Regions from separate parts of the Alteromonas sp. CH_MED4-4 genome, predicted to be linked through region 3. Evidence: predicted binding sites of a transcription regulator. Region 3 holds the regulator's gene; each other region holds the start of a gene.
The links. The regulator sigma-54, encoded in region 3, starts transcription at its own class of promoters, with help from an activator protein. The targets are predictions, from matches to a motif close to GTTGGCACGNNNNTNGNNT.

Region 1 (12,672 bases), on a different contig from region 3:
TCACATAGTTAATGATATTTTCCCGAATCTTACTACTGAAGATCCGCTGTATAACGTCATCGCACTAAGTAGTATTTTAGTGGTGTCGGCGGTAATCTATATTATCGCAAGGCTATTGGTGCGCCCTCAGATAGCCAGTTGGGTATACAAATCCAATAACCTCTGGGACAACGCCTTGCAGCAGCACGGATTTTTCCGTCGCTTAATGCACCTGTTTCCTGCCCTGTTTATTTACCTAACTACACCAGTACTTATTAGCGATGAAGCCGTGATGCACGGTATGGTGATAAAGAGCGCTCAGCTATACATGCTATATAGCGGCCTTCTTGCCTTATATGCCATGTTGAGCACAGTGGAAGACGTTTATAACGCCTCAGCGCTTGCTAAACGCGCACCTATCACTGGCTTTATTCAAGTTACCAAATTGGCATTTGCTATTGTCACCATACTATTAAGTATCTCTTTAATTGTAGACAGAAGCCCGCTACTTATTGTGTCTGGCTTAACCGCCATTGCCGCTGTTTTACTATTGATATTCAGAGACACCATTCTGGGCTTTGTTGCCGGCATTCAAATAGCCGCTAACCGCATGTTTAATACGGGCGACTGGATTGCCATGCCTAAGTATGAAGTAGATGGTGAAATACTCGAGATAGGCCTTACCAACGTCAAAGTACAGAACTGGGATAAAACCATTTCTACGCTGCCGACTTACAGCCTTACTACAGAAGCAGTTAAGAACTGGCGCGGTATGCAAGAGTCTGGCGGACGCAGAATTAAGCGCGCCATTTATATTGATGTGCACTCTATTAAGCTTTGTGACAACGATATGCTAGAGCGCTTTTCGAAAATTCGCTATATCAACGAATATATCGATAAGAAGAAAAATGAGCTCCGCGCTTATCACCGAGATTACTCCATTGATGAGTCGGATCTGCTAAACAGCCGTCGCCTTACCAACATCGGCACTTTTAGAGCTTATTTAGAGGCATACTTGCGCAAGCACCCGGATATAAACCAAGAACTGACCCTAATGGTTAGGCAGCTACCGCCTAATGAGCTTGGTTTACCTTTAGAAATTTACTGCTTCAGTGCACAAAAGGAATGGGTGAGGTACGAAAAAGTACAGGCGGATATTTTCGACCACGTTATGGCTATGCTGGATTTGTTCGATTTACGTGCTTATCAACGTGATGGACATTTGTCGCTGCTTGCCCATCGCGAACAAAGCGCTTATAGAAACAGTCCTGAAAGCGACAATGCACCTGAGGATGCTCAGGAGAAGAGCGAACCTAATCGATAAGGCAGTGATGAATAAAGACTTGTTCAAGACGAAAAAAAACCGGCTGAGATAGCCGGTTTTTTTAATGCTTATCGCTTAAGCCAATGCGTAGGCCATCAGTAAGCAAAGTACTAAACCAGTAACGCCAAAAAAACCGTACTCGATTTTTTCCTGCATACCTTCAGCACCTGCTTTAGCAGTCAAAAAGCCCATAACGATGCTGCTTAGCCCTAGCGTAAAGGCAATTAGCGCAACACCAAACATAATTGCATTAATCCAATCAGCCATTGTGATAACCCCTTAAAAATATTGGCGGTATTATGCACCAATAAATAAGATTTAACCATGCTTGGATTGGCTTAAATGTACCGCTATTGGTATTAATTGATCTTAGTCAAAACTACTAATTAGTTGGTAATCTCACTAAATAGTGTATTTAGCAGAGCATAAAGAAATCATCAAATATTACTAACCATTTGAAAGATATAGACTTTAAATATTGGCAAGGCCATTGCTCTACCTTAGGTATACAGCGAGTATCGTTAGCGTCTATCTGACAGTGACACTACAACGCATTGCAGTTTGCTTCGAGCACTTTCGTTAACGCGTCACACGTAAATTAAGGAATGAACAATGTCTAAGAAACTATTACTTTCAGTTGCCCTTACCAGTACTTTAATGAGCGGCCACGCATTTGCGCATGACAGCAGCTTTCAAAACAACAGTTGTGACATGGAGCTTGATGGTCATATTCAATATTACCAAGGTGATCTAACGGTACAGATGGACAATGGCTCAGTGATGACGATTGACTCCCATCACAATATGACCATTAACGGCGAACCAGTATCGCTTGACAGCGAACAACAGCGCTGGGTAAGTGAATATTACAACAACATTGATATCGCCATCCCTATGACCTTGAATATCGCCAGTGAAGGGCTGCAAATTGCCAACGTGGCAGTAACTGAAGTATTTACTGAACTGTTAGGCGGCGATCAAATGGGTGACGATTTTCGTGAACTGTTCGACTCACTTGAAACCAAACTAAACACTTCATTCTATGATGACGCAGGCAATATTCGCGTTGATTCAACTAAATTCGATGAGCCAGGTTGGTTTGACGAAAGCTGGGAGCAAGAATTCGAAGCGCAAATTGAGTCTTTAATCAGTGAGTCTATGGGTAGAATACTTATTGCCGTAGGAACACAAATGTTGTGGGAAGGCGGTGATATGTCTGAGTTTGAGCAAAAGATGGAGCGCTGGGGTGAAGATTTAGAATATCGCTTAGAAAGCCAAGCGGCTGCGCTGGAAGAAAAAGGCGATGCATTGTGTAAGGTACTGAAGAAAGCGGATTATGCCGAAGGCAAGATGCAGGCATCCATATCGGGGCTAGATGACTTGAACCTGCTAGATATTGATCAAGACAACCACCATGACCGCAACGACGAAATGAAAATGTAGTTGGAACATTTAGCGAACTAAACGCGCAAAGCGAAACGACTTGCAACTCTAACCACTCACCTTTGAAAACCGACTGTAACCCAGTCGGTTTTTCATTTTTACAGTTAACGACAACCGCCCTCCAATTAATGTACTCTTAAGCCCTAAACAAAGGGGTATTTAATCGATGACTCAAAATGTAGTAATTAGTGGCTACGGCTGGTTAGCCAGCTATGTGGGCAACGCACTTTCAGGCAAGGTCAATATTGTTGGCACCACTCGAAGCCAACAGAAACGTCTCGCGTTAAAAGACCAAGGTATCACCGCAATTGAATATGCCCTGGGCGAAGATACATCAGCGCTTTGTAACCACTTGCCAAACGCTACCTTGTTGCTAAATATTCCCCCTGGCAGGAGAAACACAGATCTCTCGTCATACACCAACAATATGCTGCAGTTGATAGACGCAGCCATCAGCGTAAAGGTGGCGCATATCGTGTTTATCAGCACCACGTCGGTTTACGGCGATGCAACAAATGAGGTAGTGTCCGAAGTCAGCACTACACAGCCGCAAACAGCCTCGGCCAAAGCCCACGTGACTATTGAAGACTATTTATTGTCTAAACGAGGTCAGGTTGATATCAGTATTGTTCGCCTAGCCGGTTTAGTAGGCCCAGACCGTCACCCCGCCCGCTCGTTAAGTGGAAAACAGTTAGATGCAGGAAATAAGCGAATAAACCTTGTACATGTGTACGACATTGTATCTGCGCTGACGACCATCATTTGTGGCAAGCCGCTTAACGATGTTATTCACCTTTGCAGCTTGTCTCATCCTAAGCGCGGTATTTATTACGTGGATGCAGCGAAGGCGATGGATATTGATGCTCCTCGCTTTTCTGATACTGAAGCAGAACCTGCTGGCAAAGTGATTGACGCCGCACAAAGCTGGGCAAGGCTAAATATTACACCAGAGTATAGCGACCCCTATCGCATGTTTTAGGCTTTACACTTATTGAAAATACATACTCTGACACAAACAAAAACGGCAAGCTTTAGGCTTGCCGTATTTAAGTTGAGCTCGCTGCTAGCTCACGTCATTTCATGTAAAACCTGACTATCCGAATAGGCTCAACCCGAAGTATTTTACCGCTACCGTGTTTACAAAAATCACGAGTAAAATAAGTGGAATAAAGGTTTTCAGCGATATATCCACATATTTTTCAAACCAGCTACCTTTGTAACCACTGCTGCCCTGTTCCAAAGAAGCATTGAAGTTTGCACTCTTCCAACGATAAATAACAAACAAACAAATTAGCAAGCCGTTTAAAGGCAAAATCGTGTCGTAGAACACATCGTAAATGACATCAAACAGTGATTTATCTGCGCCAGCGTAGTGCATAAACGACGTAAGCATATCAACTTTACCGAATGACAACGCACTTAGGATGGCTAGCAAAATCATAATGCTTCCTAGCGACCCAAGCGCCCATTTACGGCTTACACCTTTTTCATCCATAAGCGCCGCAACTGGTACTTCAAAAATAGACACTAGCGACGTAATTGCCGCAAAGAACACTAATAAGAAGAACAAGCTAGCGACAATCGATGCGCCCATATATCCAATCGAGTCTTGTAACGCTAGAAAGATACTAGGCAGGTAAGTAAAAATCATGCCCACTGACGATTCACTCAAATCATCAGGGTTAATGTCTGGGTTAAAAGAGAAGATGGCTGGAAGGATCATCAAACCCGCAGTGAACGCCACGGCTGTATCCGTTAACGCCACCAGCTTGGCAGCGCTCGGTACATCTGCACGCTTATCAATGTAGCTACCATAGGTTATAAGAATACCCATGCCCAACGATAGAGAGAAAAAGGCCTGCGATAGCGCACCATTCACCACTTCAGCAGTAATTTTTGAAAACTCAGGAACGATGTAGAACTCAACGCCAGCCATCGCATTTTCGCGGGTTAATACGAAGATAACGAGACCGATTAGCATCACGAATAGCGCAGGCATGAGCAGCTTTGCCGCTTTTTCTATCCCTTCTTTTACACCGCCTTGAAGGATGAGGTAGACCACACCAACAACGGCCGCCATATATAAAAATATGGCTTCTGAGTTAATAAACAGCCCAAAGGTTTCTGGGTTAGCTAACTTGTCTAGATTTCCGCTTACTGCTTCGAACAAATAGCCGAAAAGCCACACGGTAATAACCATGTAGAAAACGGCAATCATGAATGGCGTAGCAATAGCTAGCCATCCCGCGACTTTCCATTTCTTTTCATTACCGCTTATATCACTGTATGCACCAAGCGGGTCTTTTTTAGCATGGCGACCAACTGACATTTCCGCCAGCATTACCGGTAAACAAATGGCAAAAACGAAAATAGCGTACATTAAAAGAAATGCACCACCGCCATTTTTAGCTGCACCGACAGGAAACCCTACCAAATTACCTATGCCTACCGCAGAACCTGCAGCAGCCAAAATAAAACCTATGCGCGATCCGAACTGTTCTCTGGCCCCGCTCATATCCCTTCCTCTTGTTGAGTTATTGTTATAGCAGTTCGCCGTATCACGCCTTGTGATGCACAAACACGTCGTGTGCTCACAATTTATGCTGGTTGTCGGTACTTACTATTCGTAAGAATCAAGCCGAGCGAACTGGTATTATTTATTATCAGGATGGCGTTTGTTGTTATGACTCACGTGTGGCGTCAACGCGTTGTATTGCTACCTCTATGGGCTTATCAATACGCTGCACCATTCCCAAAAATAGCATGGTAACAGCAGTGAAATAAAAAGTCTTGATGTTGGACTTGCTGAAATGATGTTAGACCGTATCACCAAGTTACCACTTCGCCATTCCAGTCGATAAAATGACAAGCTTGGTCTCGATTAAGCGCCGAAAGGTGGTGAATGAGCTGTTTAGCGGTAAACTCAGGCGTGAACAGTATCTTGGCGGCGACGTTCTTTTGAAAAGGCTTAGAAAGCCCCGTATCAACCGTCCCAGGGTGATAACAAACAAGCATCACGTCTTTCAATCTGCGCTTGTATTCTACCGACGCCGTTTTAACCAACATGTTGAGCGCCGCTTTCGACGCGCGGTAGCCGTACCACCCTCCAAGTCCATTATCTGAAATACTCCCTACTCTCGCGCTTAAGCAAACAAGGGTTGAACCTTCTTTACTCATGATATTCACTAAATGCTTGAGCCACATTGCGGGAATAATGCTGTTAGTCGAAAAATAAGCCGCTAAGGCCTGCTCGCTGACATCTTCCAAACGTTTCTCAGGATGAATGCCATCGCTTTCGTTATGCAAAAAACCGGTTGTTATTACTACCGTATTTAACACAACGTCTTGCTCAGCGAGTTGTTTTACAAAACCGCTAATGTACATATCGTCCTGTTCGGCCAGCTGATGATAGGTAACATCCCCAGAATGATTAGTGTCAGATAAAGGGGCGCGACTAACCGCAAACACCCTAGCACCATCACTGCTATATTGCTCAATAAGCGCAGACGCAATACCGCCCGACGCGCCCACTATAAGGACGTTATTTTTCACTGGCTTCTCCTGGTATGCAGCGATCGCACTGGCGTTTTTTACCTGTTAACAGGTATGAAATGGTGTATCTATGCTTTGCGAATACATTGTAGAAAGCATCGGCTATATGACGAATAACAGGCCAGCGAAGCGGTGCATATAGCCAACCCATGCCCACGGCTTTCCATGCTTCATGAGTGACATCAAGGCCAGTTATCAACGTCCCGTCTTCACGAAGTCCGTGAATTCTTGCATTGAGTGCATGCCAATCCATGGTTGGATAACGGCTCGAAAAATCGGGGGCCTGGATATCTACCAATGTTAATTTGTTGTGCTTGTCTCTTTTTCTTAAATGACGCATTTCAGCGATACACAACGGACAATACCCGTCATAGAAAATAATCACGACTGAATACCTCTGCCAAATTTTGAACACGCTTATACGCACTCTTACCAGTTGTAAACTGCTTGAAAGAAAACAGCTAACTTTACATGTTAAAACCTTTCACTCAGCTCGCACATTATTCTTATTTAATATTCGTTTATACGATAAAAAAACACGCTTGGATGACTTGTGTTGTGACCTACCCGCACCCACACTACAGACAAAGATTAAGAGAGGTTTTTACTATGGCAAATTTACAAGTCGCCACGTTGGCAGGCGGATGCTTTTGGTGTATCGAATCAGCGTTTAATAGCGTTGAAGGCGTGGAAAAAGCAATTTCTGGCTATGCTGGAGGCGAAAAGGCCGATCCAACCTATGAAGAGGTATGCAAAGGAAATACTGGCCATGCTGAAGTGGTACAAGTGACGTTTGATGCCGACAGCATTAGCTACCGAGAGATACTAGAAATTTTCTTTGCGCTGCACAACCCTACACAGCTTAACAGACAGGGCAATGATGTAGGCACACAGTATCGCAGCGCGGTTTTCTATCACGACGATACACAAAAAGCTGAAGCAGAAAAAATTATCGCAGAAATCACAGAAGAAGAGATTTGGCCCGATCCCGTAGTGACTGAAATAGTAGCAGTAAATAACTACTACGACGCCGAAGACTACCACCAAGATTACTTCAAAAATAATCCACAAAACCAATATTGCTCTATGGTGGTGGCGCCTAAACTTGCGAAGTTCAAAAAAACCTTCGCTTCTCGACTTCGCAGCGGCGCATAAATAAAACAGCGATATTAAGCGCGCTATCAATAGCGTTAGCCAACAATAAAAAGGGTTGCTTAAAAGCAACCCTTTTGTTTTTCAATCTATTCGTTTTCTTATTATTCAAACCAAACGCTGTTAATTTCTAATGGAAACAATAAAGGCGCTAAGTCTTCATAACGCTTCTTATGAGCTTCGCACGTCGCGTTTTTAAGGTAGTTTTTCTCCCAAGGATCGTTAATGATCCACAAGGTATTTTCAATGGTCACTAGTCCTTCCATCGACGAATTATCCATTGTGTATTGTTCGCAACTCTGATCGCCGGCAACGTCGAAAGTAATAGGGATACGCTTTGTTGGCTTACTGCCACTCACATCAATTACCCACAGTTCATTGTCGTTTCTTGCTGCGCCAAACAAATAGGATGCGCCCGTTGAATGAGTATATAACGCCAGTCCATTGATAGGATGATTACCTGAAGTAAACGAAGGAAGTTGAAGGTTAGGCTCGCTCACTGTGGCAAAATCATTCGACGAGAAAAAGTCTTCATCAACAGCCAATGTAAAAATTCTTGGCTGTCCTGCTTTATCTTTCTCTAGCGCCAGATATAACGTGCCGTCTTCAGCCATCGTCAACCCTTCAATGCCGTCGTTAGGAAAATTACCTACTTCAAAATCGTTGGGAAACTGAAGAGGTCGCACATCCGACATTTCAACCGAGCCATTATCTTTTCGTGTCAATTTTACCAACAAGGTAGGGTAATCTGTTGACCCTGTTTCCTCGTATTTGGTTTCACAGCGAGGGCTTAACGCGCCGGTACGGGTAGCATCTTCGGTAACCGTATAAATTACGTTAGTGTCTCTGGGGTCTACGGCTAGCGCTTCTAAATCAGGTTGCTCGCTCAAATAGCTATAAAAGCAGCTTCGGCGCACGGTATTGGAAAATGAAAAGCGTTCGCTCGATGCGCTCAGCGTTGCGGTATCTGGTGAAATGCTATGAAGTTTCAACTGTTGAGTGGTATCAGCGCTAGCATCTGCGATAGTGACAAGTTGACCGTCTAGCACCACTAACCCTGAGGTTTGAGGATCAAACATAACGTTGCCTTTTTCATCAAGGATCCATTTACCCACAGTGACTTCTGTTAAGTCTTGAGGTTCAGGAGTGATAACAACGTCTTTCGGCTCGCTACAGGCGCTTATCAGTAAAGTGGTTAGCACAGCACTGGTTAAATATTTTAGCATAGTGTGAAGTCCTCTCTCCGTTTATTAAGACGAGAGCAAAAGGTAAAACTGAAAAAATTGTAAGGGAGTATATCGAGCATACCGTTTATTCACAAAAAAGAGTAAGGTTATGCGATAGACATCAGGTTTGCTGAGTACATATATGATTTGGCAACGTTAAATAGTCGTGCTGTCATCATGTTTTCGATTAATGTGCAGCATATTTAGTTAACACGCTTACGTGTATTAATATTGACGAAAATTAAAGGAGAGCGTCATTTCTACGCAGCACTTGCCCCAAGTTATTGCAGGTCCGATAGTAAGAAAGGTGACATCTACAGAATGTCATATTTGGGTAGTAACCAGTAACGCCGATTCACCTACGCTAAATCTATCTGCAAATGAAGTCGTCGTCAGCGGCAATTGTCAACGCGAAACCATACGCGTAGGTAAGTACGCATTTATACACTTGCTCTCTTTCACTTCGTCAGAGCCCTTCGAAGATACTGCGCGGATAGGTTACTCGCTATCTTTTAGCGACGATGCTCAGCAGGCTTCATGGGAAAATGAACAACGCGGGCTTCTTTACGATGGGCAGTCTTCCTTATGTTTCCACTACACCGAGACTCCCGAGACCATATTGCACGGCTCATGCCGTAAGCCTCACTTTCACAGTGATGATGCCCTAGCACAAGTAGATGTACTCCATAAAAATGCGTTCAAAAAGCAAAATGATTTTCCCGATCTCCTGTTGATGACGGGCGATCAAATTTACGCTGATGATGTCGCAGGTCCTATGCTTAAAGCCATACACAGCGTGATTGACCGTTTAGGTCTTTATCATGAAGCACTGGAAGGGGCAGTAGTAACCAACACTAATGAACTTGCCACACATGAACATGGGTATTACGAACGAGAGCAGCTTCTGCCACAAATTGCGACCAATACGGTACTGTCTTCAATATTCTTTGGTGCTAAGAAAAAACCGGTATTCACATCAGTAAACGCGCAAAACCATTTGATTGGCAGTGCGGAGATCATCGCTATGTATTTACTGGTGTGGTCCGACACGCTTTGGGCTGATATCAATATAGATAAAGATGGGATCCCCCCAAAATACCACGTTATTTTCGACAAAGAACACGAGGCGCTTAACGGCTTTGTAAAACAGCTACCGCAGGTACGTAGGGCTCTGGCACATATTCCTACCTATATGATCTTTGACGATCACGATGTTACCGACGATTGGAACTTAACCCGGGGCTGGGAACAAGAAGTCTATGGAAACCCTCTATCAAAACGCATGATCGGCAATGCGCTTATCGGCTACTTGCTTTGCCAAGGCTGGGGAAATGCACCAAAAAAAGTAGCGCCATTAATTGCTAAAGTACAAGAATCAATGGGAGAAAGCGGTTTAAACTCGCACGATGAAATCATTGATGATCTTTTGGATTTTGATCAGTGGCATTACCGTTTAGATACTACACCACCTATTGAGGTTTTAGACACCCGCACGCAGCGTTGGCGCAGTGAATCTAATATGAATAAGCCCTCGGGGCTAATGGACTGGGAAGCACTGTGTGATTTTCAGCATTCGATAATTGGCAAAGAATCTGTCATCGTTGTTTCTGCCGCTCCCATTTATGGTGTAAAGGTTATCGAAGCCATTCAAAAGGTGTTTACGTTTTTTGGCAAGGCGCTTACTGTTGATGCTGAGAACTGGATGGCCCACAAAGGCACCGCGAACGTTATATTAAACATATTCAGGCATTACAAAACGCCCCCCGATTTCATCATTCTATCTGGCGATGTGCACTATTCCTTTGTATACGATGTACGTCTGCGCTTTAGGCGCAACAGCCCTCACATCACCCAGTTCACCTGCAGTGGATTAAAAAACGCCTTTCCGGATGGATTGATCAAATGGCTAGATAGATTAAACCGCGTGCTTTATCGCTCTAAATCGCCTCTAAACCTTTTCACAAGACGTCGAAATATGTCAGTAAAAGCGAGAGAGCCAAGTTTGGGCTATGGCGAATTATTCAACGGTTGCGCCATTGGTGTATTAAAAATTTCACAGAAAAACACCGATGTTCAGTGCAAAGCTTTGTTGAGCAACGGTAAAGAGGTAGAATTCCCAGCTTCTAAAGACGATTAGTTCAAAAGAGGTATCTAATGAGTGATAGCGCACTGTCCATCGGATTATTTTACGGCTCAACAACCTGCTATACCGAAATGGCAGCAGAAAAAATCCAAGCGCAGCTCAATAGCCTTTTCGACGAAGATATTGTTGACCTTCACAACATTAAAGACGTTAACCTAACGCGCACGGCCGAATACGACATTATCATTTTTGGTATTTCAACGTGGGACTTTGGCGAGCTCCAGGAAGATTGGGAGTCTCATTGGGAAGAAGTGCACGGTTTGGATTTATCAGGGAAAACCATCGCCTTATTCGGACTTGGCGATCAACTTGGTTACGGTGAATGGTTTCAAGATGCACTAGGCATGCTCCACGATGCAATATTGCCATCAGGCTGTAAGATCGTGGGTTATTGGCCAAACGAAGGCTACGAGTTTACCGCCTCAAAAGCATTAACCGAAGACAAAACTCAGTTTGTTGGCCTGTCTCTTGACGATGAAAACCAATACGACAAAACAGACGCACGCATCGAAGCATGGTGCGAACAGTTATTGGTCTCGATGGCTTAACGCCTATTAATTTCGGATGTCAGTGTTGGAAAGTAAAGGCCGTATTCATCAGCAGTTTTATCGCAACGGCCCAAGCCACAGGGACGGCGCTGATGTTTCATTTCAAGATATTCGCAAACTGTTTAATTTCGCTACGATCACTGTGGGTAGATGGGTAACAGCAGAAGAACAACAGATCGCTGCCAACCTCTTTTTCGATGCGCTTTACGATCTGGTCGCGATCTTAAATATCAATGAACAGGTGTTATCGTTAAACGGATCCCTGTCACTGGCTTTTGGCAGTGGCGGTCAAAAACACAGCAGTGCCCACTACAACAGTGCGAAAAGACAGCTTGCGCTAGCAAAAAATGCAGGAGCCGGAGCGCTAGCCCACGAATGGTTTCACGCTTTCGATCATTATATTGCGCCGCGCATGTTCGACGGTATTGCTGTCGGTAGCTTTGCCACACAGGCCTGGCTCGACAATGCCCCGATGAATCCTCATCCGTTGAATCAAAAATTGAGCGATTGTTTCTCGCTATTGTTCCTAAATGATCAAAAAAGACCAAATGAGTACTTTGTGCGATCCGTAGAAGCTGATCGCGCGTTAAAAATGTATTATTATGCTATGCCTCAGGAGATGGCTGCCCGCGCATTTGAAGCCTGTATTCAAGATCACGAGATCAAAAACGCATTTTTGGTGCAGGGGACAAAAAAATCAACGGAAGCTAGACTTGGCATTTATCCTCATGGTAACTTGCGTACATCACTCAATCAGGCATTGATGTTGTATTTTTACCAATTAGGTGTCGCTATTTCACATAAACAAACCTAGTTTGTTGTTTTATTACTGTGAAACTGAGTATTTTTTCAACAACAAGTGTTAATGAGCACACTGTTTTTGTACAAAACCCTGTATATTTTTGTAACAAGCAGTATACTAAAGCGCTCGAACGTAACAGAAGAAAGAAGACGAGATGAAAAGAAAGAAGCATACCTCGGCTGAAGACGAGGCTCAGATTGATATGACCCCCATGTTGGACATCGTGTTCATCATGTTGATTTTCTTCATCGTAACGACCTCGTTCGTGAAAGAGAAAGGTTTGGACGTAAACCGTCCTGAAGATAATCAAGCGAAAAACGATAAGCCTTCAAAAGCGCTTTCTATCCGTATTGATGCTGATGGCACAATTATGATGGGCGGCCGCGAAGTTGATATTCGTCGTGTGGTTGCAAACACGCAAACATACCTAGCGGAAAACAACACGGATTCAGCTGCTATCCAGGCTCACGAAGACAGTGAGCACGGTACTGTGGTAGAAGTTA
Region 2 (6,685 bases), on a different contig from region 3:
GCTGGGGGAGGTGCTTGATCTTAATGCCGTTTTGCTTGAAGTCAGCATTAATAAAACCTTGGTCTGCATACGCGTTCAATACATTGACACATGGGTAAAATCCCCATTTCGAGTGAAAACGCTGTGCATTATGAACAAAGTCTAAAAGGTGATTTATCGGGCATTGATAATTAGGCCGGTGTGGTGCAAATGTTCGCGTGGGCAATTGCTCTAACGAAAACCCTAATGCCCTACAGTTAGTGAAGAAATCTTCGTCGTTTAGTCCGAAACCCGCGTAGCCTTCATCGAAGCCGCCGGTTTTCTGAAAGTCTGCCTTACGAATAAAAAACACTGTAGAACAAATACTATCGTCACTAAACTTTCCATGATTAATTTCCTGATCTCTTGAAGGTATTTCGTTATTGTCGTCTTCGGGTAACGTGTCGTCATTACTTGCTAAATAACCGATTTCTTTTTCATCTTTTGAAATTTGTCGGTAGGGCTTACAACAGCGCTCGTTGGGTAAAAACACCACTGATGTGAACACTACGGTGTTGTCACGAAGCGCAAGCAAGCCATCTCTAAAAAGCGATGGGGCAATAACTGCGTCTACGTTTAGGTAAACTAAATTCGCGTGCTTGGCCGCTGACATACCCTTGTTGCGCGCTTTCGCTATCGGAAGAGCATCTTGAGTCACAAACTTGTGAACAATGTCGAATTTGTCACTGCGTACGAGTGACAAATCAGAAGGAGGTGCCATCCAAACAATGACTAGCTCATCTGGCGTTGGAGAGCATTGCTCTAACTGAGTAATCAAATTGGCCAGTTTCTCAGTTCTGCTCTTAACAATAGTTACTGCACTTATTGGTGAACGCATACTCTTCCTCCCTTTCTAATTTGTTGAACCTGTAATAACGACGACATGAAACGTTGAACGTTATACTTTCGTAGAAGCAAAGAGTGTTCCTGTTTTGTAAATTATTGATTTTTTGATAAAAAGTGTAATTTCAAGTTCTGTTTTTGAGTGTTTGCAGCAATGGTTGAGCGCCAAGGCAAGCAAGAGGTGCAAAGTGAGAGAAAAATTTACAAACGAATGTATGGAGGCCAACAGCAGTTTTTTATGTTAATTCTTGGTGGTCTGTTCTAATTTGCAGATTAACATGACGCTTCTTTTCATAAGTCTTGTTTTACTGTGCGTCTAGCGCGTAATTGCTTTGCCGTTCCCACATATTTTGATATGCTTGGTGAGTAGGTTAAACATTACAATTCAATAGTTTAAATATTCCTACAAATATTGCTTAACACGTTTTCTTTCGAGTAGAACTAATCTCATGTTATTGGTTTTTACTCACTCAGAGTGTAGGTAAATCTTCAGCCTTACTTGTAACGTATTAATTTCTGAATTTCGTATTTTTTCTGGTGGACAAAGGCTGTGGAATCACAATCGTCTGTATTCATTCGACACTATGACAAACAATCATTAAAGGTGGTTGATGTTATATCTGGTATCTCACCAAATGCTATGCGCAGAGTATTTGGCGGCTGGATATTTTTCGCAGCTGTTGTCGGCGTTATTGTAAGCGTAGCACCAGATTTGAGCGCTCAATTTATCGGTTTAACACTTTTCGTTCTTGTTGCCTTTACACTCGTAATGTTTGGACAGAGCAGAATAACGGAAGGCTGGCCAGCTATAATTTGCGACAACAACTACATCGGCGTGGTGAGAGACCCTGTTAAGAGAGAGTATATTTGTGTGAACTCTGCTCTGGTCAAAGAAGCTAACCCCACATTAATAAAACCCAACAAAAAAGCGGTTGAGATTGTGTTAGATAGCGAACAACTATCGGCAGAAGATCAAGAGGTGCTAAACCAAGCGGTTTGGCCTCGGGATAACAAGCTAATAGGGCTAGCCCATTTTAAAAAGCGTGAAGAGGCGTGTGATAGCCTCATGTGGTGTGTCAAACACCGTAGCTCTCATTAGATTTACAGTCTTGAGTATTACTCCTTGTCCGTGATTAACGCTAGTTCGGTATAAAGCGGGTAGTGGTCTGAGCCTATGCTTTCAAGCTTCTCTATATTGACCAATGCAAAATGTTCCGAGTGAAATACGTGGTCTAACGGCCATTTCACTAAAGGATATTTCGCGTGAAATGTATTGAAAAAACCGCGCCCCTCTCGTGGGTCTAAAAGTCCGCTTATTTTCTTGAACTTTCTGGTAGTAGGTGACCAAGCCACATCGTTAAGATCGCCAGCGACGACAATAGGGCCCTCTGTTTCAGCTATTTCTTCCCCCACAACCGTAAGTTCTACGTCTCTGGGTTTTGCATAGGTGTTCTCTGTTGGGCTTGGTGGTTTTGGATGAAGAAAATATAGCGTGACATCTTGTCCGTGGTGATTGATTTTAACTTTCATAGACGGCACATCCTCTTCTATTAAAAATCGCAATGAGACCTCTTCAAAGGGAAGCTTACTATAAAGGTGCATACCGTAGAGGTTTTCGAGTGGGCAAAATTTACGATACGGGTATTCAGATTCAATTTCACTGATGCCTTTCTGCCACTTCTCATTAGATTCCAACGTTACGAGAAAATCAGGTTGCTTATTACGTACATGTTCAATGAGCTTGCGAAAATCGTCATTAGGCATATACACATTGCTTGATAAAACACTTAGCTTTTGGCTCGCACTCTCAACCTCGACGTGCCTAACTTCTCTTTTATACAGAGGGGTATAAGGAATGATCCAGATAACCTGATAAATAAGGCTAACTGTTAATCCAGCGACAATAATTACTGCTAGGCTATCTATCTGTGCGTAATAGGTTGATTCAAAAATATGCCCAGCAATTAACAAAGAAATGATAGCTGCTATTTGTAGTCGCGGAAATTCCCACACTCTTACTAACCAATGAGAAGAAGGAAGCAAAGGGGCCCAGCTTACGGCTATAAATAAGACTGAAACAGCAGTAAGTGCAGTATCCATGTCTAGTTGGTCCTTGAGTTTAATTAACGAAAAACACTCCACCTGTTGCTTCTGTCTGCAAAATTAAATCTAGTGAAGCGACACAAATCGTTATAACTACGGCAGCTTTGTGAAATAAGTTTAACCTAAGTATCACTGTAACTTAGCGGCGGCCAACGACAAAAAGTTATCCCCTAGTACAATTGATAGGTGCTTTTCTTAAGTGAAGTTGACGAGTTTTGGGCATTAACAAAATTAAGTAAAAAGTTCTCAAACAAAGGCAAAGTTTGCAAAACAAAACTTACTTAACTAGCCCTGGATATTAATATTTATCATATAAAACAATGTCTTATTTTGTTGGCAAGGAATTGGCATGACTATCTACGAGTTTCGACAAAGGAGAAATGTTATGAAACGTTCACTTATTTCTATGATTGTTGCTACAACTTTGACTACAGCTGCATATGCAGGTGACATGGACACAGACAACAAATGGGAGAAAGGTGCCAAAGACGCATGGATTGATGGCAAAGCAGAAGCAACGCTGTTGTTCAATGGTAACCTTGATTCATTCGACATTAATACTGACGTTAAAAACGGTAATGTCGTTCTTACTGGTAAGGTTGAGAACTCTGTTGATAAAAAGCTAGCGGAGGAGCTAGTAGCGAATATTGACGGTGTAACGTCTGTAGACAACAAGCTAACGGTTGTCTCTGACAAAGATATGGAAGGCGACATGTCAGATGACATGGAAGATACTGTTGACGAAGGCACAAGCGAGTTAACTGACGCCAAAATCGCCACAGTAATCAAAACTCGTCTTCTTATGGATACCGATATTTCAGGTTTCGACATCGATGTTGACGTAGAAAACGGTGTAGTAACACTGACTGGCGACGTTGATTCTGATGCTGAGCGTGACCTAGCTGTGGAAATTGCCAAGAATGCGTCTGACGTAAAAGATGTTGAAAGCAACCTTCGTGTAGTTACTGAAACTGCGATGAACTAATATCATTGTTGCTTTACACAAGAAAGGGGCCTCGGCCCCTTTTTTTCTGGTCACGATTTACAGAGCTTTCCAAATCACAAAAAACAAGGGAAGCACAGCTGCTAATATTTGTCAGGAGAACTTATTCACCATTCTCCACTTTTTTCCCATTTAGTATCATCTTACGTGCTCTAGCATCCGATTGGCGTATCATATCGTTAATAAGCGACGTCTCAGGCATATTCTTCCAGTATTTTTTGGGCATTGAACTTAACATTGCCTTTGTTTTTACGCGGGCAGGATTAAATATATTTGCATAATACGTGAGCCAGTATTTTTCAATTCTGTCATCATTTGGAATGATACTTGGATCAGGATTATCTTCCAAAACAAGTGTTTTAGTATTCCAATGCGCAGCTCGATAAGGGGTAAGTATTGACCAACACATATTTTTAAAACGAGTCTGAAAAAAATCGAGCTTCAATTCCAAGCTGAAGTGTTCTGGTTCATACCACGCAATAAAATGCTCTTGTCCGTCAAGTACAACTTCTCGAAATCTCAAAAAAGCACTTATCTTATATGCATCGCGTTTTACTGCTTTAGCCAGCACGTTGAGACGCAACACATCTTCGTCAGTTTTTAAGTGAATAAGGTTTCTGTTTTCGAAAACTACTCGCCATAAAACGCGGTAACATAAAGCGAAACGATCGGTGGCTTGGTGGCATAACGCATACTTCAACAGCGTTAAAACTGATCGGGGAATTCTGTAATTCGTTTGGCTTTCACCAATAGCGTTGGCCGAATCGGTCACGGCAAACAAGTCGTCTTGGTTAGATTGCGAAGTTTGCCATGTAACGTTCTCCGGAGGTATGTGTTGGGCTAGACATTCTCTCGATGCTTTTCGCCATTCGTCGTATCCGGGCACTGATGAAATTGTTACTTTTTTCATTGTGGTACCAATTAGATTAGGCGCTGAACAATTCAAACTGTTTTGGTTGTTTAAATTGTTGTTCAAAGTTACTGCTATCGAGCAAATGGATAGCGGGGGAATAATCACTAACAGTAATGAACGGTTTTAATTTTTGTAAGGGTAAACGCATTTTTGTGAGATCGAACCAGCTAAGCTTTGTGTAACGTCGAATAGCCAAAATTTTTTGTACTGTGCGTGCTCCCAGTCCAGGAACTCGCAATAAAAGTAGCTTGTCAGCTTTGTTTAAATCGATGGGAAATATGTGGCGATTGCGTAGCGCCCACGCAAGCTTGGGGTCGTGCTCCATATCTAGCATGTCGTTGTGTACGATTTCATCTAAACCAAATCCATAAAAGCGCAAGAGCCAATCGGCCTGATAAAGTCGGTGTTCACGGATAAGTGGCGCCGGTTTAAGAGGCAAGACTTCAGACGCATCTGGGATGGGCGAAAATGCAGAATAGTAAACGCGCCGCAATTTTTGTTGACCATACAGTTTGACACTCGTGCCAAGGATAACTTTATCATTTGAGTCATCGGCGCCTATGATCATCTGAGTGGACTGTCCGCCAGGAGCAAAGCGAGGTGGGCGTTTGCCCGAGTAGGTTTTATCTACTTTGTGTTCATTTATTTTGTCTTTCAATGTATTCATTGAACCGTGAATTTCACCAAGGTCTTTTTCCGGGGCGTATTTGTTCAACGAATTTTGTGTCGGCATTTCGATGTTTATACTTAGCCTATCTGCATATAAGCCAGCTTCAGCCTGTAGTTCAGGAGATGCATTCGGAATGGTCTTAAGATGAATGTATCCTTTAAATCCGTGATCAATGCGAAGAGACTTCGCGATGCGTACCATGCTCTCCATAGTCAGGTCAGGAGAGCCGACAATACCGGAACTTAAAAATAATCCCTCAATGTAGTTACGCTTATAAAAATTAAGCGTTAAATCAACCGTTTCTTTAACGGTAAAACGCGCTCGTTGAACGTTGCTAGATACCCTATTGATGCAGTAATGGCAATCGTATATGCAATAGTTGGTCATTAGGATCTTAAGTAATGATACGCATCGACCATCAGGGGTAAAGCTGTGACATATCCCTGACCCTCCTGTGAGCGAACCTATTCCTGTTTTGTCACTTTTACCTGCTTTTCGTTTACCGGCGGAGCCACTTGCGCAAGAAGCGTCATACTTAGCGGCATCTGAAAGAATTTCGAGTTTTTGAATGAGTTTGTCATGCATCGCAAATGGTCACTTTCTCTAGGCAAATGTACGTGGTAGACGGTCTGAAAAAAAACAAGATTCCATACCAGTACTTTGCTTGTTGTGGTATACCTCAATACTGTATAAGTGTACAGTATTAAGGGGAGTGAGTTTATTAAATTTGAAAGGAAAATTTTATCTTGCTGTGTGTAGAAAGTACCTTATACAACTTTAGTATAAGTTTTGGGTTGATCTAAATTACTGAAAAATAAAGATTAACTATATGGTGCGGAAGGTGCATATGGTTAAGTAGATATGAGTGAATTACTTGATGTATTGAATAGACGAAAGTTTGTATTGTCAGGCAGAAAACATCTGCTGCAACGTGAAAGCTAGAAACTTAAATAGTCGAATGACTCAATACATTGGTGATAAATACTTCTAATTAAGTGGATTGTAGCGAGCTTATCGATACAAGTGCAAAATCGTTCAAGGAGTGGGGCATGAACTTTTTAAAGTGGGTTTATTCAGGCTTAGTGGTATCAGCAATCATTGTTATAGTCGGTGTAATTGGGCAAGGAAAGCTATC
Region 3 (12,672 bases):
CACTGTTACTGATTTTTTATCATCAAAAGATGATTCAGGCTCAAAGATGACTTCTTGGTTGTCGTAGTAGCCCATTGCCACAGCGTAGGTTGTTACCAAATATTGACGAAATACGCTGATGTACTCGCCCATCTTCTCTTGAGGTACTGACTTAAAGTGTTTACCTAGTACCATAAAAGCAGCGAATTTGTAGTCGATATGAGGTACTAATTCTTCTTCCATAATAGTGCGTAGCATTTCAGGATCAGCTTTAATCGCTGCTTGGTTCGCTTTGATGCGCTCAAACGTGCGGTTTGCTACGTCTTGAACCAATTCATACGGGTTTTGTTCATTAACTTCTTGTGCATTCGCTATGCCCGCTACAGACATCATGAAGATGCCAAGTGCTACCATAAACTTTTTCAAAATTACTCTCCTAACTTAAAACTCTATTTAGCAGACCTGATGGCAATCTAATAAGTTTCATCACGCCGCTGGAATAATTTAACGACCTGGTAATATACGTCTGGCCGTAATACTGCGATTAGTCTTCGTCGCTTCCGCGATTAAATAAGAACTGACCAATGAGATCTTCAAGAACCAAAGCTGACTTAGTATCCTGAAGGTAATCGCCATTCTGTAAATTAGCGACACCGTCGAAAGAGAAGCCAGGTTGGAAGCCAACATACTGTTCGCCTAGCAAACCCGAGGTCAAAATAGACACAGAGCTGGTTTCTGGAAAGCCGTTGTATTCATTTAAAATTGACAGCTCAACCACTGGCGTAAAATCTTCTTGGTCTAGCGTAATCGATGACACACGGCCAACCGTTACCCCACCAACCTTTACTGCCGATCTCGGCTTTAAGCCGCCAATATTGTCGAATTTTGCGTATAACGTGTAGGTATCGCCTTCGGTGGCTACCGTTTGGTTTGCTACTTTCAGTGCCAATAACAACAACGCACCGATTGTAAGCATGACAAACACACCAACCATTACTTCCGTTTTATACTTACTCATTCCGATCCCCTACTCGATACCAAACATAAGGGCGGTTAGCACGAAGTCCAGCCCTAATACTGCTAATGATGAATAGACCACCGTTTCGGTAGTCGCTTTGCTGATCCCTTCCGATGTTGGAATAGAATCGTAACCTTTAAATATGGCAATCCACGTCACAACCAAGGCAAACACGAGGCTTTTTATTACGCCGTTTATGACATCCTGGTTCCAATCTACTGTCGATTGCATAATTGACCAGTAGCTGCCTGCATCAACGCCTAACCAATCAACGCCCACTAAGTGGCCGCCTAAAATACCAATGGCACTGAAAATAATGGCAAGCATAGGCATCGCTAACATTCCCGCCCAAAAACGCGGTGCGACAATACGTCGTAGCGGGTCTACCGCCATCATCTCTAAACTACTCAGCTGCTCAGTGGCTTTCATTAAGCCTATTTCAGCTGTTAAGGCTGAGCCAGCTCGCCCAGCAAAAAGCAATGCGGTAACTACCGGACCAAGCTCTCTTAACAATGAAAGTGCGACCATGGGGCCTAAACTACCTTCTGCGCCATAATCAACCAAAATGGTGTAGCCTTGTAGCGCCATTACCATGCCGATGAATAACCCCGACACCATAATAATGAGTAGCGACTGAACGCCCACTACATACAATTGCTTAATCACCAGCGGTACATTTTTAAGCCGAGGAACAGCGATTAACGCACCGAATAACATAAGAGCTGCTCGACCAACCGCAGTGACCTTCCCTATCGTTTTAGCGCCTATTGATTGGAAGAACTTCATTTATCTGCCCCCAAGAAGCTTGCTTTCAAATCAGGTGCAGGATAATGAAATGGTACCGGACCATCTGCTTTTCCTTTCAAGAACTGTTGGACTAATTCAGAGTCACTTTCTTTGATTTGCTGCGCCGTTCCTTCACCGATAACCCGCTTGTCAGCTAAGATATATATATAATCGGCAATGGTCAGTACTTCAGTGACATCGTGAGTCACCACAATACTGGTTAGATTAAGTGCGTCGTTTAATTCACGAATAAGCTTAACCAGCACACCCATTGATATAGGATCTTGTCCGGCAAAGGGTTCGTCGTACATGATTAAATCTGGATCTAGTGCAATTGCCCTAGCCAAAGCAGCCCTGCGCGCCATACCACCAGACAATTCACTAGGCATTAATTCAGCTGCACCGCGCAATCCTACTGCCTGTAGCTTTAAAGCGACAATTGTCGCAATAACGTCTTCAGAAAGTTTTGTATGTTCGCGAAGTGGAAACGCCACGTTATCGAACACACTCATATCGGTAAAAAGCGCACCACTTTGAAAAAGCATGCTCATTCTACGACGTGTCTCATATAGCGTTTTTCTCGACATAGAAACAATCGAATCGCCGTCGAATCTAACGTCACCTTCATCTGGCGTTAACTGCCCGCCAATAAGGCGCAGCAGCGTGGTTTTACCTATACCACTTGGCCCCATTACCGCAGTAATTTTGCCTTTGGGTACCTTTAGCGATATCCCATCATAAATGATGCGATCAGCGCGCTTAAAGGTAAGGTTATCTACTTCAACTAAATGATCCATAGTTACTTAAATGTCGACCCCTGACGTTGGATTGAGACCTTATAAAATATCGCGTTCAATCCACTTAGAAAATTTTAAAATTATAAGAGTAAGTGAGTATTCAATTTCCATGCCTTCACTTGATCCACTCTTAAGGTTTACTGCACAGTTTACTTTATGAGCGCATAAAATCAAAAAAGTTTACTCTCCAGTGTACTTTTTTGAATTTCTATCGCCAGACACGGTATAGAACACCTCGTCTGGGCGGTGTAATTTAAGGGCATTGTACGCTTTTTCAAGCCCATCGCCAAAGTCAAAAAGTTACAAGTTATGTTCGATTAAAGCGAATATATACCAGTCCGTACAGATAATTGCCCACTCAGAAGGCGCTGGCAAGTTTCCTAGCGAAGCGTGGGAATGCAGGAATGGCTGTTCCCTTTCAAATTCCCAGAATGAAGCTAGGAAGCTTGCCAGACCTTCCCGAAGGGCGAGTTTAAAATGTCCGTACTCTTTGTTGTGTCACCTTGATATAGAACCACTATACCTCCGGTAACACGCCGCGATTACGGACATTTTAAATCTCGCTGCGTGGGTAATAATCTATGCGGTCTGGTATTCGGTATCTCACGTTTAAGTGCCTAACCTTCCCTAGCAATCTTTACGCTTAACATTGACTCCATCCTATTTTGTTGTTTCTTAACTGAAACTGAATATGAAGTCTTGTGTGTGTAAGTGCGACCTAATTTGCGTGTTCAGCGGAAATTTACGTCAATTGACAGTATTTGGCGAAAATAAAACGCTGCGAGCATAGGCAAATGGCACTCTTTTTGCGACAATCTAGCGAAATACTTTCTATTACAGGTTGTTGTGCTTTTAAACATTGTCATTTTTCTTGTTGGGTTGATTGTGCTGAGTTGGAGCGCTGACCGGTTTGTATATGGCGCCTCAGCATTAGCAAAAAACATCGGCATTTCTCCAATGATGATCGGACTAACGATTGTCGCTATGGGATCTTCGGCACCTGAAATTGTGGTTTCCGCCATAGCCTCCGCAAATGGCAATATGAACACCGCCGTGGGTAACGCGCTAGGTTCTAACATCACGAACATCGCGCTAGTTTTAGGTATAACCGCGCTAGTGAAACCATTGCTTGTTTCATCAACAACATTAAAGCGCGAGCTTCCAGCACTCCTTATCATCTCATTGATTGCCATTGGCTTTATGTTTGACGGTGAACTTAAGTCTTATGAAGGCATTATCCTACTAGGCCTGTTCATTTTCGTACTGGCAATGATGGCGTGGCTGTCGCTACAGGTAGATAAAGAAGACCCTCTGGTTGCGGAAACCGCAGATGAAATCCCCAAAGGCGTCTCGAATACGTCAGCCCTCATTTGGATTGGTGTTGGCCTTGTAATACTGCCATTAAGTGCTCACTTTTTGGTGAACTCAGCAGTAGAAATTGCCAGATACATGGGCATTTCGGATTTGGTTATCGGACTAACGATTATTGCGTTTGGTACAAGTCTACCTGAACTAGCAGCAAGTGTTGCGGGTGTACTGAAAGGGGAAGACGATTTAGCACTGGGTAATATCATCGGCTCAAATATCTTCAACCTGCTTGCCGTACTTGGCATGCCCGGGTTAATCGCGCCTGGTATCCTGGACCCTGACGTTTACAACCGAGATATGTACGTAATGCTTGGTTTAACATTATTATTGTTCTTGTTCAGCTTCGATTTAATCGGCAAACGTACAATATCAAGAACAAATGGATTCATACTTCTGGCTTGCTTTATCGGCTATCAATTCTGGCTATTCGGATAATCATGAATACACAAACTCAGATGAACTATATCGACTCAGCGAAGCGCGTTATTGAAATTGAAACACAGGCTATTGCTAATCTGGCAGAGCGCTTAAACAATGAATTTATCGCTGCCTGTAATATTCTCTTTGCCTGCAAGGGTAAAGTTGTCGTGAGTGGTATGGGAAAGTCTGGGCATATCGGAAATAAAATTGCCGCTACACTTGCCAGTACAGGTACTCCTGCATTTTTCATGCACCCTGGTGAAGCCAACCATGGCGACTTGGGCATGCTAAGCAAAGGCGATGTCTTACTCGCCATCTCTAATTCTGGCGAGACTAACGAACTCGTTAACTTATTGCCCGTAGTTAAGCGCTTAGGCATACAGGTGGTCGCCATGACCAACAGTGCTTCCAGTTCATTAGGGCAACACGCAGATGTCGTACTTGATATCAGCGTTGAAAAAGAAGCGTGTTCGCTAGGTCTTGCTCCTACGTCAAGCACAACCGCCACACTGGTTATGGGTGATGCGCTTGCGGTAGCACTGCTCGACCAAAAAGGTTTCACCTCAGATGACTTTGCGCTTTCGCACCCAGGCGGTAGTTTAGGCAGAAAACTTCTGCTTAAAGTTAGCGATATAATGCAAAGCGGCAGTGATATCCCCCTTGTCCATGCCAGTGCTTCTGTTGCTGACGCACTGCTGGAAATATCTAAAAAGGGACTGGGTATGACAGGCGTGATAGCGGCAGACGGTACGCTGACAGGCGTCTTTACGGATGGCGACCTACGACGAATTCTCGATGCCCGAATAGACGTACACAGTGCGACAGTAGAAGAAGTAATGACTAAAGGCGGCAAGACTACCACCGCAGGTCAGCTGGCTGTAGAAGCCCTGAATTTGATGGAAACCCATAAAATTAGTGCGTTAATGGTTACTGACGATAAGCGCAAACCTGTTGGGGCCTTTAACATGCATATGCTATTAAAAGCAGGAGTGCTTTAAATGACAACCACCTTGTACACGGAAATAAATGACTCGCTTTTCGCAAAACTAGCCAAGATAAAGTTGCTGGTATGCGACGTTGATGGTGTGTTCTCAGATGGTCGAATTTACTTAGGTAACGACGGTGAAGAACTTAAAGCATTCCATACCCGTGATGGATATGGTGTAAAAGCGCTAGTGAGCAATGGAGTGAATGTCGCGGTAATTACTGGACGTCGCTCTGCCATTGTTGAAAATAGAATGAAGGCACTGAATGTTGCACATATAATTCAAGGCGAAGAGAATAAAGCAGACGCGCTTAGCGACCTGATGAAACGCCTTGAGTTAAACACTGACGAAGTGGCTGCGGTAGGTGATGACATGCCAGATACGGGTATGTACAAGCACGTTGCGGTTAAAATTGCGGTTGCCGATGCCCATCCTTACGTAGCAAAACAAGCAAACTGGATTACGACCCTTCCCGGTGGGTTTGGCGCGGTCCGAGAAATATCGGATACCATTTTGCAGGCCAAAGGGGTAGCAAATGAGATTTTTGGAGCTAGTGTATGAGCCTGTTTGGCTTTAATCGCTTAGGATTAAGTATATCGGCGCTATTTATTCTGGCGATGCTGATGTACATCCCTACGTGGATGGAAGAGCAGCCGGAAACGCAGGGGAATCGTGAAAACGATGCGCTAAAGCCCGCCTACAAAGCAAAAAATCTAACCACTACGCTGTACAATCAAGACGGTGAGTTAAATCACAAAGTATTTGCAGAGTCGATGGAGCATTACGACCAGCTTGGCTTTGTATTGTTTCAGCAACCTAAATACACCCTTTATACAGAAAACGCGTCATCACCATGGGTGGTAACCGCTGATGAAGGTACACTATACAATAACGAGCTAATCCAGCTGGAAAACCAAGTTAATATTGAGAACCAAACTGGCGATGACTTTGTCAGAAGTATATCGACCGAGTACATTCAAATTAATTTAGAGACCAAGCAAATGACATCTGACCAACCCGTTGAAATACTGGGCACCCAATATGTCATTTTAAGTAATGGGTTTAACGCGAATTTACGCACACAAGAATACGAGCTTTTAGATCATGTACAAACCACTTATTCCCCTAGCAACTAGTTTATTGCTTGCCATCGCTAGCGGTGCGGTACACGCCAGTGAAGATGATTTTTCGCAGCCCATAAAAATAGGCTCGAACACCCAGTTTATCGACGGTAAAAATAAAACCGCGTTGTACAAAGACGACGTACTCATAACTCAAGGCTCTTTGGTTATTGAAGCTGACGAAGTGGAAGTAATTGCCACTGACGGTGGTGGTCGTGAAATATTTATTGCTAGAGGAAAGCCTGCAAGCTATTCCCAGCAATTGGAAGACGGCACGCCAGTTTCGGCAAAAGCTAATGAAATACGCTATGAAGTGGTGAACCGAACGATTTCTCTTGCCGGAAACGCAGAGTTGAAACAAGACACCAGTAAAGTACAGGGTGACAACATCACGTTCGATATGATTACCGAGCAATTGCTAGCGACTGGCGGCGCAGGTAAGGATGGTGAGGGTCGAGTGACTACAGTATTCACACCTGAGACCATTCGCAAAACTTCGTCTAAGAAAGACAAAAAAGACAACGAGGGCAATGAATAGCAATGGCAACTTTGAGCGCTAAAAATCTTGCTAAGGCTTACAAGTCAAGACAGGTTGTTCGAGATGTAAGTCTGTCTGTCTCAACGGGTCAAATTGTTGGTCTTCTTGGCCCAAATGGCGCTGGTAAGACCACCACATTCTACATGATTGTTGGTTTAGTGAATCTGGATAAAGGCAAGATTGAAATCGACGACAATGAGCTAACTCATCAGCCCATGCACGAGCGTGCACGCCGCGGAATTGGCTACCTACCGCAGGAAGCCTCTATTTTCAGAAAGCTCACAGTGCATGAAAATATCATGGCCATTTTGCAAACCCGTAAAGATTTAAATTCACAACAGCAAGAAGAAGAAGCAGATGCGCTACTTGATGAATTTAATATTAACCATATACGTAATAGTACTGGGATGAGTTTGTCAGGGGGCGAACGCCGTCGCGTTGAGATTGCCCGCGCTCTGGCAGCAAAACCGCAATTTATTTTGTTAGACGAACCATTTGCTGGTGTTGATCCAATATCAGTTAATGATATAAAGAAGATAATACAACATCTTCGCGATAGGGGTATTGGAATCCTTATCACGGACCATAACGTACGAGAGACATTGGATGTTTGTGAAAAGGCGTACATTGTGAGTCATGGCGAGCTTATTGCGCAAGGAACGGCGGAACAGGTTTTAAGTAATCAAAAAGTAAGGGATGTATACCTAGGCGAACAATTCAGGCTATAGTTAATGTAACCGAATTGTCATTTTTCAGTTTCGCTCTGGTATATTCAATTTAGAGCATTTAAATAAGACGTAGATGAAACCATCTTTACAGCTAAAATTTAGCCAACAACTTACCATGACACCACAGCTTCAGCAGGCCATTAAACTGCTGCAGCTTTCTACACTTGATCTTCAACAAGAGATCCAAGAAGCGCTCGATTCTAATCCGCTATTAGAAGTTGAAGAAGGTAACGACGAGCCGCAACTAGAAAAGAACAATATCGACAACGATGACAGCGGCTCTGAGGCCACTGCTTCTGCATCTAGTGACACATTAGAAGCCGGCGATGCACTTGAGAAAAACGATCTTCCCGATGAGCTGCCAATCGACAGTACGTGGGATGAATACTACTCTGCTTCATCTTCGCCTGCTCCGGGTCCATCCAATGACGACGAGCAAATCTTCCAAGGAGAGACTACTGAAGATATTCAAGAGCACCTTCTTTGGCAAATGCGCCTTACCCATTTCTCGGATACCGATCGCGCAATCGCTACAGCAATCATCGACTCTATTGACGAGTCAGGTTATTTAACCGTTACCCTTGACGATATTTTAGAAGCGGTTAACGATGATGATATGGAAGAGCCGATTGAAATGGACGAAATAGAATGTGTGCTTAAGCGCATTCAGATGTTCGACCCTATTGGTTCTGGCTCTCGCTCTCCACAAGAATGTTTGATGGTGCAATTGCGCCAGTTTTCAGAAGACACACCGTGGCTTGCTGAAGCAAAGCAACTGATTGAAGAGTACTCTGACTTACTGAGCAGCAAAGACTATCGTACGCTTATGCGTAAAAGCCGATTGAAAGAAGATCAGCTACGCGAGGCAATGCGTTTGCTGCAAACCTTGAATCCTCGCCCAGGTAGTGCTTTAGTTACTAAAGAGCCTGAGTACGTTATTCCTGATGTCTCAGTAACCAAGAAAAATGGCCGTTGGGTGGTTGAGCTGAACCCCGACAGTCTGCCTAAGTTAAGCGTAAATCAACAATACGCAGCAATGAGTCGCCGTGCCAAGAATAGTAGCGATTCACAATTCATCCGCTCACACATGCAAGAGGCTAAGTGGTTCATAAAGAGCCTTGAATCTCGTAACGAAACCTTAATGAAGGTTGCAAACTGCATTGTGCAGCAGCAAATGGGCTTTTTTGAGCACGGCCCGGAAATGATGAAACCAATGGTGCTAAATGATGTCGCAGAAATGGTAGATATGCACGAATCCACTATTTCGCGAGTGACAACGCAAAAGTACATGCATACGCCACGTGGAATCTTCGAATTGAAGTATTTCTTCTCAAGCCACGTTGCAACAGAGTCTGGTGGTGAATGTTCATCTACAGCGATTCGTGCATTGATCAAGAAATTAGTGGCCGCTGAAAAGCCTAGCAAGCCGCTAAGTGATAGCAAGATTGCTTCATTGTTGGCCGAACAAGGCATTAAAGTTGCCCGGCGAACAATAGCAAAGTACCGGGAATCGTTGTCGATCCCGCCGTCGAACCAACGCAAAAGCCTTATTTAATCGGGCTTAATAATATAAGGAAGACGAAATATGCAAATCAACCTTACTGGTCATCATGTCGAAATCACCGACTCTTTGCGTAATTATGTCGATACGAAGTTCAGCAAACTTGAACGTCACTTTGATCACATTTCTAATGTGCATGTCATCCTGAACGTTGAAAAATTAAATCAAAAAGCCGAAGCGACCGTTCATTTAAGTGGCGCTGAAGTATTCGCATCCTCAGAAAATACCGACATGTATGCGGCGATTGACAGCATGGTTGATAAACTCGACCGGCAGGTAATCAAGCATAAGGAAAAACTGAAAAAACATTAGTAGTTAATTAAGCATGGATATACAAGCCATCGTAAGTCTGGACCGCACCGAGTGTGCGGTTCAGTGTAATAGTAAAAAGCGAATTCTTGAGATCATCGCTGATATCGCTGCCAAGCAAAACGAGAACATTGATCAGGCAACGGTACTTAACAGTTTGATGGCTCGAGAGCGTATGGGTAGTACAGGCATTGGCAATGGTATCGCCCTGCCCCACGGGCGCCTGCCGGGCCTTGAGAAAGTGATTGCCATTGTTGTAACCAGCACGCCAGCAATCGACTTTGACGCCCTTGACGAGAAACCCGTAGACATCTTTTTTGCGCTACTCGTTCCCGAGGAACAGACCGAAGGACACCTTCAAACGCTGGCCACCGTGGCTGGTAAACTAAGCGACAAAGAAACGATTAAAGCAATACGTCGCGCAACGACAAGCGACGATATTCTATCTGCATTAAGTTAAACATTAAGCGCCTATTAACCGTTTAGTAGGCGCCTAATTCAACAACGCGTATGTGATAAAACCAGAGTATTAGGGAGAAAGTAGGTGAAGCTGATAATAATCAGTGGTCGTTCGGGGTCTGGTAAGTCTGTCGCACTTCGCGCATTGGAAGATTTAGGTTATTACTGTGTTGATAATATCCCGGTAAACTTACTTCCCACCTTAACCCATACAGTTGTTGACGAGTACGATCAGGTTGCGGTAAGTATCGATGTGAGAAACTTACCTAAAAATCCTGACGATTTGGTAGAAATTCTAGACTACCTGCCTTCTTCGTGGTCGATGACCATTGTTTACATTGACGCGAGCGATGATGTACTGGTTAAGCGTTTTAGCGAAACACGTCGTCTTCACCCTCTCGCCAAGCTTAATAAATCGCTTTCAGAAGCCATTAAAGCCGAGTCAGCCCTACTTGCTCCTATTGCTGAACGCGCAGATTTATATTTAGACACTGATAAGCTTACCATTCACCAACTGGCAGAGTTAATTCGAGAGCGTATCTTGGGTAAGAAAAGCTCACGCCTTGTGCTTGTGTTCGAGTCGTTTGGCTTTAAGCACGGTATTCCTAAAGATGCGGATTACGTTTTTGATGCCCGCTTTTTACCTAACCCCCACTGGGAGCCCGACCTTAAACATCTGACCGGATTAGACGCGCCAGTAGAAGTATTTTTGGGGTCGCAGCCTGTAGTGACCAAGTTCATTTGGCAAATTCAGAATTTAATAACGACATGGCTGCCTCATTTAGAGCGCAATAACAGAAGTTACGTAACCGTAGCGATTGGCTGTACTGGTGGCCAACACCGTTCGGTTTATATCGCACAGACCCTGTCGAAAACCTTCAGTGAAATACACCCTGATGTACAAATTCGCCATAGAGAGCTGAATCAGTAATGACTATTCAAAAAACGCTAACTATCGTCAATAAGTTAGGGTTGCATGCAAGAGCGGCGACCCAACTGGTTAAACTGGCTAATCAATTCGACGCTAAAATCATCTTAAAAAAAGGCGATAAAGAAGCAGACGCAAGCAGTGTATTGGGATTAATGATGCTTGAAAGCCATCAAGGTGAACAGGTAGACGTGATTGTGGACGGCAGTGATGCTGTTGATGCACTTGCAGCTATTGAAGAGCTTATTGAGGGCAGATTTAACGAAGACGAATAGTCTTACTTGCCCAATCCATTGACCAATTAATCAACACTTAGCGCAGTTATCTTAAAATCCCGCGCAAAACCTACGCAATTATCATGACAGACTCATCATAATTGCGATATTCTACGCCCACTTAGGCTCTATGGCCTGCATTGTTCATCTTTTAGCTTGTAGGAATAACGCCTTATGGCAGAAGCGCTTGTTTCTAAATACGTACAAACTCAGTTACGCGCACTCAACGCTGCGTTGACCAACGGTCAATTCGTATCTGTACGTAAGCTTCTGCTTGAATTACCGCCTTCAGACGTCGCCCACATTCTTGAATCTAGCCCTAGCAGAACCCGTGACGAATTATGGGAGCTCATTGATGGTGACTTTCACGGCGACATTTTAGAAGAACTGTCTGACGATGTTCGAAACGGTATCATTACAAAAATGCTTCCCGCTAATGTGGTTGACGCACTTGAAGAGATGGATACCGATGACTTAGCAGAGACGCTAAGCAGCCTTCCCGAGCCAGTATTGGCCGACATTCTAGACTCGATGGATGCACAAGATCGCGTGCGCGCAGAGCAAGCGCTGTCTTACGGTGAAGAAACCGCTGGTTTCATCATGAACACCGACACCATCACATTACGTCCCGATGTGACCATTGACGTGGTTCTGCGCTATATCCGCTTAAAAGGCGAGCTACCTGAGAATACGGATACGTTTTACGTGGTAAACCGAACTGACAACCTTGTTGGTATTGTTCCGGTTACCCGTTTACTCACCGCAGATACCGACGATAAAGTGTCTGACGTTATGGACGAGGAATCTGAAGCGATTCCTGTGAATATGCCAGACGATGAAGTGGCAAGCCTGTTCGAGCGATACAATTGGCTTTCAGCACCTGTTGTAGATGAAAACCATCGCTTAGTGGGCCGAATTACCATTGATGACGTGGTTGATATTATTCGTGAAGACGCGGAACACTCGATGATGAGTATGGCGGGTCTTGATGACGACGAAGATACCTTTGCACCCGTTATGCAAAGTACTAAACGACGCTCGGTGTGGCTGGCAGTAAACTTAGTGACGGCGCTAATGGCTGCGATGGTGAGTGATCTATTTGAAGCAACGCTGAGCCAACTGGCTGTGTTAGCTATTCTAAATACCATTGTCCCTAGTATGGGCGGTGTAGCGGGTAATCAGACGCTAACGCTAGTTATCCGTGGTATGGCACTAGGCCATGTTAACGCAAGTAACTCACGATGGCTTATCAGTAAAGAAATATCCATCGGCTTTTTAAACGGTGCTATTTGGGCGGTGCTTATTGCCTCTGTCATCGCGTTATGGAAACAAGATTACATGCTGGGCGTAATTATTGCCTTTGCCATGATGGTAAACATGATTGCGGCTGCTTTAGCGG

Region 1: WA381_RS11740 (DUF2884 family protein) is a predicted target of sigma-54. The motif match lies at 1,781-1,799, and genes of this name have one in related genera.
Region 2: WA381_RS16460 (BON domain-containing protein) is a predicted target of sigma-54. The motif match lies at 3,297-3,315, and genes of this name have one in related genera.

Annotation. Positions count from the first base shown of each region.
Region 1 covers NZ_JAYMEU010000014.1:120,712-133,383, reverse strand. The annotation lists gene WA381_RS11750 (mechanosensitive ion channel family protein) at 1-1,303, shown strand, start outside; gene WA381_RS11745 (hypothetical protein) at 1,379-1,570, opposite strand; gene WA381_RS11740 (DUF2884 family protein) at 1,916-2,746, shown strand; gene WA381_RS11735 (NAD-dependent epimerase/dehydratase family protein) at 2,913-3,725, shown strand; gene WA381_RS11730 (sodium-dependent transporter) at 3,840-5,261, opposite strand; gene WA381_RS11725 (SDR family NAD(P)-dependent oxidoreductase) at 5,573-6,298, opposite strand; gene WA381_RS11720 (thiol-disulfide oxidoreductase DCC family protein) at 6,288-6,683, opposite strand; gene msrA (peptide-methionine (S)-S-oxide reductase MsrA) at 6,908-7,453, shown strand; gene WA381_RS11710 (hypothetical protein) at 7,555-8,676, opposite strand; gene WA381_RS11705 (alkaline phosphatase family protein) at 8,948-10,813, shown strand; gene fldB (flavodoxin FldB) at 10,831-11,367, shown strand; gene WA381_RS11695 (CLCA_X family protein) at 11,393-12,181, shown strand; gene WA381_RS11690 (ExbD/TolR family protein) at 12,324-12,672, shown strand, end outside.
Region 2 covers NZ_JAYMEU010000027.1:61,634-68,318, forward strand. The annotation lists gene WA381_RS16445 (glycosyltransferase family 2 protein) at 1-856, opposite strand, end outside; gene WA381_RS16450 (hypothetical protein) at 1,412-1,960, shown strand; gene WA381_RS16455 (endonuclease/exonuclease/phosphatase family protein) at 1,978-2,961, opposite strand; gene WA381_RS16460 (BON domain-containing protein) at 3,350-3,949, shown strand; gene WA381_RS16465 (TIGR03915 family putative DNA repair protein) at 4,071-4,877, opposite strand; gene WA381_RS16470 (putative DNA modification/repair radical SAM protein) at 4,894-6,135, opposite strand; gene WA381_RS16475 (hypothetical protein) at 6,600-6,685, shown strand, end outside.
Region 3 covers NZ_JAYMEU010000013.1:51,261-63,932, reverse strand. The annotation lists gene WA381_RS10895 (MlaC/ttg2D family ABC transporter substrate-binding protein) at 1-405, opposite strand, end outside; gene mlaD (outer membrane lipid asymmetry maintenance protein MlaD) at 524-997, opposite strand; gene mlaE (lipid asymmetry maintenance ABC transporter permease subunit MlaE) at 1,007-1,783, opposite strand; gene mlaF (phospholipid ABC transporter ATP-binding protein MlaF) at 1,780-2,580, opposite strand; gene WA381_RS10875 (calcium/sodium antiporter) at 3,427-4,383, shown strand; gene WA381_RS10870 (KpsF/GutQ family sugar-phosphate isomerase) at 4,386-5,366, shown strand; gene kdsC (3-deoxy-manno-octulosonate-8-phosphatase KdsC) at 5,367-5,915, shown strand; gene lptC (LPS export ABC transporter periplasmic protein LptC) at 5,912-6,490, shown strand; gene lptA (lipopolysaccharide transport periplasmic protein LptA) at 6,459-7,013, shown strand; gene lptB (LPS export ABC transporter ATP-binding protein) at 7,016-7,741, shown strand; gene WA381_RS10845 (RNA polymerase factor sigma-54) at 7,815-9,296, shown strand; gene hpf (ribosome hibernation promoting factor) at 9,327-9,614, shown strand; gene ptsN (PTS IIA-like nitrogen regulatory protein PtsN) at 9,628-10,071, shown strand; gene rapZ (RNase adapter RapZ) at 10,156-11,001, shown strand; gene WA381_RS10825 (HPr family phosphocarrier protein) at 11,001-11,273, shown strand; gene mgtE (magnesium transporter) at 11,448-12,672, shown strand, end outside.